DNA from 3 places in the Paenibacillus sp. ICGEB2008 genome. Region 3 is predicted to be linked to each of the others. Evidence: predicted binding sites of a transcription regulator. Region 3 holds the regulator's gene; each other region holds the start of a gene.

Region 1 (3,166 bases), on a different contig from region 3:
CTAGTTTCCCTCACTTTGAAATTCACGAAAGCAGCCTATGATCACCTGCTACGCAAAAGTTAGATTCTGCTGACAAAGCAGACTTTATTTGATGCAAAAATGCCCTGCACACCTGTGCAGGGCATCAGAATTATGCTATTCAAACGGACTGTACCATAATCCCTGGCTACAGTTCACATGACAGATCAAAAGCGAAGTCTCAGGCAAGCTTATTCAAGCTCCAGCAATTCCTGTTCTTCCTTGGCCTCCTGCGCCAACTCTTCTTCTGTCGGTGGAGCAATTGTTGTAATCAAATTACTGGCCACCCGGATTTTTTGCTCAATCGTACTAGCAATGTTCGGATTTTCCTTCAAAAATTGCTTTGCATTCTCACGTCCCTGACCAAGGCGCTCGCCTTCGTAGGAATACCAAGCTCCGCTCTTGTCGACAATGTCATGCTCCGTACCGATGTCAATCAAGCTTCCTTCTTTGGAAATACCCTCACCGTACATAATATCCACTTCGGCCTGACGGAAAGGAGGCGCAACTTTGTTCTTCACGACTTTAATACGTGTGCGGTTACCCACGATGTCGTTACCCATTTTCAAGCTTTCGATACGACGAACATCCAAACGTACCGTAGAGTAAAACTTCAAAGCACGTCCACCTGGTGTAGTTTCAGGGTTACCGAACATAACACCTACTTTTTCACGGAGCTGGTTGATAAAGATAGCAATGGTTTTCGATTTATTAATGGCTCCAGACAGCTTACGTAATGCCTGTGACATCAAACGCGCTTGAAGACCGACATGGGAATCTCCCATTTCGCCTTCAATCTCTGCCTTCGGTACAAGTGCCGCTACAGAGTCTATGACGATAATATCCACTGCCCCACTACGCACAAGAGCTTCGGCAATCTCCAATGCCTGCTCACCTGTATCTGGTTGCGATAGTAACAACTCATCAATATTGACACCCAGCTTGCTCGCATACGACGGATCAAGCGCATGCTCGGCATCGATAAAGGCGGCTTGTCCGCCTGTTTTTTGCACCTCTGCGATAGCATGAAGAGCTACTGTCGTTTTACCGGATGATTCCGGTCCATATACTTCAATAATCCGGCCTCTTGGAAAGCCGCCCGTTCCTAACGCAATATCCAAAGCAATCGAACCACTGGGGATTGTTTCCACTTGCATGTGAGTAGACTCACCCAACTTCATAATGGAACCTTTACCAAATTGCTTTTCTATTTGACGGAGCGCCATATCCAGCGCAGCACGACGATCTGACAATAAACTCACATCCTTCATTGTTTGTACTTTAATAATACCTTGTTTTGACACGCTTGCCAAGCATTTTTTCGAACATACATTCGTTTTTTTATTTCCCACAACTCTCTTCTATAATTAAACCTTTCTCATAAAACGAAAAAAGAACCGCTGGCAAAAAGCTTTGCAACGGTTCTTCCGATAAGAAGATTATATCATGAATATCTATCTAAAACAACTCATCGATAATTAAGAGAGTTTCTCGTTCTCTACCAATCGACGCCACAATCTGTACAAGATAGCTTTGACGGATCGCAAACGGATGGTCTCACGGTTACCGCTTAAATTTAGCTCATATACCTCCGTTTCCTTGTCACGCTGAGCAATACCAATATACACCAGACCAACTGGCTTCCGCTCGGAATATCCGGGCCCAGCTACACCAGTAACGGAAAGTCCGAAATCACTGTCCATAATCATTCTTGCCTGCTCTGCAAGCACAAGGGCTACTTCCTTACTCACTGCGCCTGGCGCATGGTCGCCTTCCAAATAATCATAGGGCACATTGAGCAATTTCATCTTCATTTCATTGGAATAACACACGATTCCACCTTGAAACATAACAGCACTGCCAGGTATAGAAGTGATGTGTTCCATCAGCATACCGCCTGTACAGCTTTCCGCCGCACTCACAGTGAGTCCGCGTTTGGCCATTAAATCTACAATCACCTTCTCCAGCGTAACATCTTCACTTGCATACATATATTCGGAAAGACGTTGCTGAATTTGTACTTCCGTGGCAGTCAGCTTAATTAAAGCTTCACTCTCACTGGCCGCCTTGGTGGATATACGGATCGTAACTTCCCCTTCCTTGGCATAAGGAGCAATCGTGGGGTCCGTCTGGGATTGGATCAGATCTAGCAAGCGAGTTTCAAGAGCTGACTCACCGATCCCTGCGAATTTTAGCATTTTCGAATAAATCGGCATCTCCTCACCGCTCAATGCCTGCTGAAGCAACCAAGGTTTGGCATGATTTGCAAACATAGGTTTAAGTTCCTTAGGCGGTCCGGGCAAAACAACATAAAATTTACCGTCCTGTGCAATCGCATCCCCTATAGCTAAACCTGTCTCATTTTCAAGCGGAGTGGCTCCTTCAATAGAAAGCGCCTGCCGGCGGTTATTCTCGGTCATTTCGACCCCGCGGTTCCGGAAAAACTGATCAAGCTTGTCCATGGCAAGACGATCTATCTGCAATTTCCGCCCCAATACAGCCGCTATCGCATCTTTTGTCAAATCGTCCTGAGTTGGTCCCAGCCCACCAGAAAACAAAATAATATCCGCACGCTTCTGAGCAAGTCGTACCGCTTCCTGAAGTCGATCCATGTTATCGCCAACTACAGTCTGAAAATATACATCAATGCCGATTGTAGCTAGCTCTTGTGATAAATATTGGGCATTTGTATTTACTATTTGTCCAAGTAATAACTCTGTTCCTACTGCAATAATTTCAGCTTTCATCAATTCGTCCTCCTATGATGCGTATATTGTGGGAATTATGTAAAGAAACAGCAATAAGTTAAGTCCCTATTGCTGTTTCCATAAGATTTATCCTGTTACACTTTAGAGGAGCTCAGCAAATGGATATTCTTTACAAAGTAATCAATACCCGAATAAATGGTGATTAACACAGCTGCCCATATCGCTATTAAATCAAACGGAATACCCAGAAAAACAAACGGGAAATTATTAATGAGCAGTGCTACAATAGCAACGATCTGGATGATCGTCTTTAATTTCCCCCAATTGCTTGCAGCAACCACAGAGCCATCCAATAAAGCGATCTGTCTTAGACCCGTAACCGCAAACTCACGACTGACAATCACAACGACAACCCATGAATCAATTTTTCCCATTTCTAC
Region 2 (3,166 bases), on a different contig from region 3:
CATGGCCGAGCAGTTTTTTATGGAACGAACATTTTGTAGTATCTTCACAAGCTTTTAAAGCGTGACGTCGACATACAGGCGGGCAGTAGCGAAGCGGTTCATTTGAAGCTGGAGAAGCGCCAGCGATCGTAAGACCAAATGAATCGGCGGAGCCGCGCCCCTATCGAACAAAATGTTTTAACACTTTGAGTAATCCAAGAATAGGAGTGAAGGATTTTGCCTTCAGTAATATTAGAGCGTAGCCGTAAAAAAAGGCTGGAGCAAGCACACCCTTGGGTGTTTAAAAATGAAATAGCCAAGATTGAGGGTGATCCAGAAGCCGGTGATTTGGTCAGCATCCTGAACCATCAGGGGCGTTATTTGGCGACAGGTTACTATAATCCTGCTTCACAAATTACAGTGCGTGTGATGTCCTATGAGCCGCTAGAAGTGATGGACCAAAGCTTCTTTGCCCAACGTTTCCGCAATTGCTTGGAGCACCGCGAACGCTTTGTGACCGGAGGAAACGCTTATCGTTTGGTGTACGGCGAGGCTGATTTTTTGCCTGGGCTGATTGTAGACCGTTTTGGTGATGTATTGGTCGTTCAGCTGTTAACGCTTGGCATGGATCGGCGCAGGGAAGAAATCAGAGATGCACTTGTTGAAGTAATGGGACCAGTTGGTATATATGAGCGTAGTGATGTATCCATCCGTGAGCTGGAAGGGTTGGAACAGACGAAGGGTCCTTTGTACGGCGATTGCCCGCGCCATGTGGTGGTGACGGAAAATGGCTTACAAATCAAGGTCGATATCGAAGAGGGACAAAAGACCGGGTATTTCTTTGACCAGCGTGAAAATCGTGCGGCCATCGCGCCGTTGATGACAGGTTGGGGAGCGCGTAGCGGAATTACGTTGCAAGAAGTAGCTGCAAACCCAGGGGATGACGGCACAACGGTCATAAAGCCTGTGAATAAAAGTGGTAAGGTTGTTGAATTCCCATTCTGGGACGGTGCAACTGTATTGGAATGTTTTTCACATACTGGTAGCTTTACACTCAATGCGTGTAAACATGGTGCGAAAAAAGTAACTTGTCTTGATATTTCTGAACATGCGATTGAAAGTGCTCGGGATAATGTGAAGCTGAACGGTTTTGAGGATCGCGTCGAGTTTGTCGTCGACGATGCTTTTCAATATTTACGTAATCAGGTTAAAGGTGTAGAGGAACGCACCGCGCGAGCGGGCGGCAAAGGAGATACATCTAAGCCGCTGACTGCGGGTGGCGGACGTACCTTTGACGTAGTTATTCTGGATCCGCCGGCTTTTGCCAAAACGAAGAGTGCTGTCAAAGGAGCTACACGTGGATATAAAGATATCAACCTTCACGGAATGAAGCTCGTCAATGAGGGCGGTTATTTGGTAACGGCGAGTTGTTCGTTCCATATGCGGCCGGAGCTGTTTTTGGACACGATTAAGGAAGCGGCTGCAGATGCTGGCAAAATCCTCCGACTGGTAGATTGGAGAGCGGCAGGGAAGGACCATCCCCAAATTTTGGGTGTGGAGGAAGGTCATTATTTGAAATTTGCCATTTTTGAGGTGCGCAGCCGGACACAGCTGTAGATTCCATACCCTTGTCAAAGTTAATCTACTATTAGGCGATAAAGATAAATAGGTGAAAACAAACTCATTTTTAGTATACATCAGTCCTGTAGAGAAGGCTTGCACCAAGCCATCCTGCGGGACTGTTTGTTTTTGAGAAGAGCCCAATTGCTACAACATGGCAAACGTACGTTCTTTTCTCCTTTGCCTGATATGCTATACTGTTTAATAGAATGTTGTTGGTTGGAAAGGAGGCGGCATCATGTCGGTCCGCTTATTGATTGGCCGCTCTGGTAGTGGTAAAAGCACGTTAATCCGTAATGAAATGACCTCTATGTTACGCGAGGAGCCGCTAGGTAAGCCTATGCTGTTACTTGTGCCTGAGCAATCGTCATTTGCTTCAGAGCATGCGTTGCTCACCGAAGTCGGAAACGGTATTCAGGGGTCGGTGCGCGCCCAAGTGATGGGATTCCATCGTCTTGCCTATTTAGTCATGCAGGAAACAGGGGGTTCAGCACTGATGCCTGTAACAGAAGAAGGCAAGAAGATGCTTTTATATAAAATTATTCGTCGTCGCAAGGATGAACTGAGTTTATTTAAAGATTCGGGAGACCAACTCGGTTTTGTGGATCGGTTGAATACGTTGTTCACAGAGCTAAAGCAGTACGGAAATGATGCTCGGTCTGTACCGGAGCAACTGGATAGAATGCATGCTGCGGGGGAGTCCACTCCGATTTTAAGAGGCAAGCTCAAGGATATCAGTCTAATCTATGAGGATTTTGAACGGGAGCTGACGCTTAAATATATCGATGGTGAAGATACACTTCGCATGCTGACAGAACAGATTGCACAGTCTTCCCTCGTGCGCGGAGCAGACATTTGGATGGATGGCTACCGGAGGTTTACACCACATGAATACAAGGTGGTGGAGCAGCTTATGCTGCACGCCTCTTCGCTGACAGTGGCGCTGACCTGTAACCGAAGCTACGAAAGTGGACAGCTTCCGCATGAGCTGGATTTGTTTCATCCTTCAGCGGCTACCTACGTCAAGCTTAAAGGAATGGCAGAGGAGCTGATGATTGAAACGCAGACACAGTTATTACGCCCCGATCCAATGCCTAGGTTTAAAGAACGTCCAGCGTTGGCGTATTTGGAGGCTAATTTCGAACATCGCACAGGGCTGCGGAATCAGGAACAACGGTTGCGGCTACAGCAACTGCGAGAACAATGGACAGATACACAACCGGAGGGCATAAAACTGTATGCTGCGGCAAATCGCCGCGCCGAGCTGGAAGGAGCCGTACGCGAAATGCGCCGCCTGGCCCGCGATGAAGGTGCGCGTTATCGGGAAATGGCCCTGTTTGTGCGTCATATTGAAGATTATGAGCCATGGGTGGAACCGATATTCAAGCAGTATCAGGTTCCAGTATTTTTGGACCAGCGGAGAAGTATACTTCATCATCCCTTGGTGGAATTGATTCGGGCTTCACTGGATATCGTGCAGCGACGCTGGCGATACGAGGATGTATTTCGTGCGGTCAAAACAGACCTTCTATTGCCGCTGGACGGTCGAGTGAGCCGCGAGCAGATG
Region 3 (3,166 bases):
AAAGAAAAGCGGGCAAGTGGGACCTTATAAAAAAGTATTAAATTAAATAATAGAGCAAATCCATTGCAGCAATGTTAAGCTAATGAATGGTTTTACAGCTAGAAATGCTTAAGTTATGAAAATCGGATACAAGTTTGAGGAAGCTATAACTGGCGGGATTGGTAGTTTGGTGTATTATTTAACACAAAAAAAGCAGGAAGAATTCTTCCTGCTTTTTGCTTGAAAATAATTATTAACGTCTGCGTTGTCCATCATTCACGCTAAACAGATTAACAGCCAGTGCGTTACCTCTTGCACGCGCATTGGCTCTTTGGTTGGAACGGATGTTTAATCTTCTTCTTCTCAATTCACGGTTGCTGTGTCTTCTGCTCATAATATCACCTCCCTTCAAAGAAATGAAGGTACGGTTAAATCTTAATGATGTTTATGCTTACGCTTGGAAATTTTGATATTTAATGCGTTAGTTGCGAGTGCATTTCCGCTTCCTGTTTTAGCAGCTGCGGCTTGAAAGACTTTAACGACCAGATATCTGTTTTTCCCGATGCGATGCTTATACGTTTTAACTCTATTTCTGATCATCTGCATAACTCCTTTGCTTTAGGTCTGCTATATACATATGTCAATTGTGCTAGTAATGTATCAGCATAAATCTACTAAAGACAAAAAGAAGCTAGTACCTATGTTCCTAAATGTTTAACAAAAAAAGCTCATGCTAGCCTGCGTTCGCCTTCCCAACTTTACGTTATAGAGGAAGGCCACCGTAGGTTCATATGTGTCAAATTTCCATTTGTTTAGCTAATAAAAGTAAACAGTTTAAGATCAGAGTGGAACTATCTCGGATATGGGGCGGATATAATAGTAGAGACAATATAGGTTGCTGAAAAGGAAAGAATAGTTGGAGACACATACATAGTAAATATAAAACCGGCTCGCCTAGGCGGCCGGTTTTATATTCGTGGTAGTATAACGGGGAAGAAAGCACGATAAATCAGTGGAAGTCCCGGAAGAGTCCAACAACCTTGCCCAATATGCTGACGTGTGTCAGTCGAAGTGGCTCAAAGGCTGGATTTTCAGGTTGAAGCCGGATATGATCTTTTTCTTTGTAAAAGGTTTTAACTGTAGCCTCGTCTTCATCTGTCATAGCTACTACAATGTCTCCGTTATCAGCGGTCTGCTGCTGACGCACGATTACATAGTCTCCGTTAGCAATACCAGCTTCAATCATGCTTTCGCCTACAACAGATAACATGAATATTTTATCCTCACCAACAAAGTGTTGGGGAAGAGGAAAGTAATCTTCAATATTTTCTGTCGCCGTAATAGGAAGACCAGCGGTTACTTTGCCGACGACGGGAACACGACTAATGGAGTAATTAATCAAGTTGCTGTTATCCGATTCGTCTTGACCGAGTAATTCAATAGCCCGTGGTTTCGTAGGATCGCGGCGAATGAGTCCTTTTTTCTCCAAACGATCCAAATGACCGTGAACCGTAGAACTGGAGGCCAATCCGACTGCCTCGCCTATTTCGCGCACAGAAGGGGGGTATCCCTTTAGACGCACTTCATTGCGGATAAATTCAAGAATGGCCTGCTGGCGGCTCGAAATCTTAGACATACCGTATCAACCCCATTTAGTAACGTTTGGGAAAATTATAGCATAGAACCTCCGTTCGTACAAACATAAGTTCTAAATAATCCTTAAAAATATTCACGAACTTTTGTTCTCTTTTCTATTGAACAAAACAAACGTTCGTGTTATATTGTGAAAAACATAAGAACAAACGTTTGGAGGACGCGGCCAATTATGAAATATAGCACTTATCAAAGTATTTTTCCGATGAATTTAGAGAATTTACAGGAGACCCGAAAAGAGGGTAAGGTACGTTTGTTACAGGCTCTTACTAATACTCTTTTACTCAAGCTTCTTATTCTAGTAATTATCGTTTGGGTTGCAGGGGCAGGTGTACTTACGGTTTTTGCAGCACCTCCAGTTTCCAATGAAGAAGTGATTAAGCTGACTGTACAACCTGGAGATACGTTATGGAAGATTGCCGTGAATCATAAACCGGAACGAATGGATACACGGGTATATATTGAAGGAATTGTACGTATTAACGATTTGGAGGATCGGGGGGTGCAGGCAGGTCAGGTACTTAAGCTCCCACCCTTCTGATCTATAAGACTATAGAGCTTGTCAAGGAGCGCAATGAGGGAGCCTTGACAAGCTCTTTTCTACATGTCAAAGTGTATTATATCTTTGCTTTTATGGAGGGGACACAATTTGGATATAGACAGTTTGGTACAGCGCATTAATGAATTAGCGCGCAAAGCAAAAGCCGAAGGATTGACGGAAGAGGAAACCACGGAGCGCGCCAACCTTCGGGAAATTTATTTAGGCAACATTCGCCGTAATTTTCGGCAGCAACTTGAAACCATTGAATTTGTGGACGATGATACGTCGAAGGGAAATGGCGGGCTGAAGCATTAATGTTGCTAAAGCCTGCATCATTTGCCTTTTGTTATTAGGTATCTTTCTTGGTATCTATATAGATCAGCTTTAAGGCAATTGTTTTAATGTAATATTTATTGGGAAGGGAATTGAGAGATGGCCCGATCATTTGAAAGAAAAGTACGTAAAAACACAGCGCATTTAAATAAAACGCGCAAGAAACAAGGCATTCAAACCATTAACGGCGCAGGTTCAGCAATGGACATTTTCCGTGGCCGTAATATTACTGTGCCAATCATGCTGGCTGGTCTTGCTGTATTGTACATGCTTATGAGTTACTTTTTGACTAAGACCGGCATGCGGGGAATGGATTGGCTGGTATTTGGCTTGTACTTGATGCTGGCTGTTATCTTCTTCATTCGCCGACCTTATTTAAAAGTGGGAAAAGATACCCTTTATATGTTAAAAGGTGGCAGAGAACGGCCGATGACGGCAGGGGACATGAAAGCCATCAAAATTGAAAAGGGTTACGTTACCGTTGAAAGAAAAGGGAAGGGCGGTAATTTTATTTTCACAAAATCACTGGGACGCTATGATACAGATGCCATCGCAGAGCGCCTTGAAAAATTTGCACTATCCAATCAGATACAGGTAGATAAGAAATAACCGATTTAGCCTGTAGCTCTGTAAGTAAGGCCGTATGATGTTATTTTTCAT

The links. Region 3 encodes LexA, which represses DNA repair genes until DNA is damaged. Its sites were predicted from a motif close to CGAACATATGTTCG; they were not measured.
Region 1: a site for LexA is predicted at 1,341-1,354, ahead of recA (recombinase RecA). Genes of this name have one in related genera too.
Region 2: a site for LexA is predicted at 1,758-1,771, ahead of addB (helicase-exonuclease AddAB subunit AddB). Genes of this name have one in related genera too.

What each region holds. Positions count from the first base shown of each region.
Region 1 is NZ_AMQU01000022.1:125,364-128,529, reverse strand. It holds gene C400_RS0119725 (regulatory protein RecX) at 1-1, opposite strand, end outside; gene recA (recombinase RecA) at 210-1,271, opposite strand; gene C400_RS0119715 (competence/damage-inducible protein A) at 1,497-2,765, opposite strand; gene pgsA (CDP-diacylglycerol--glycerol-3-phosphate 3-phosphatidyltransferase) at 2,861-3,166, opposite strand, start outside.
Region 2 is NZ_AMQU01000026.1:176,469-179,634, reverse strand. It holds gene C400_RS0121595 (class I SAM-dependent rRNA methyltransferase) at 217-1,596, shown strand; gene addB (helicase-exonuclease AddAB subunit AddB) at 1,838-3,166, shown strand, end outside.
Region 3 is NZ_AMQU01000016.1:408,882-412,047, forward strand. It holds gene C400_RS0116945 (DUF2798 domain-containing protein) at 1-46, shown strand, start outside; gene C400_RS27995 (hypothetical protein) at 233-373, opposite strand; gene C400_RS28000 (hypothetical protein) at 415-579, opposite strand; gene lexA (transcriptional repressor LexA) at 989-1,615, opposite strand; gene C400_RS0116965 (LysM peptidoglycan-binding domain-containing protein) at 1,805-2,173, shown strand; gene C400_RS0116970 (DUF896 domain-containing protein) at 2,282-2,488, shown strand; gene C400_RS0116975 (hypothetical protein) at 2,606-3,115, shown strand.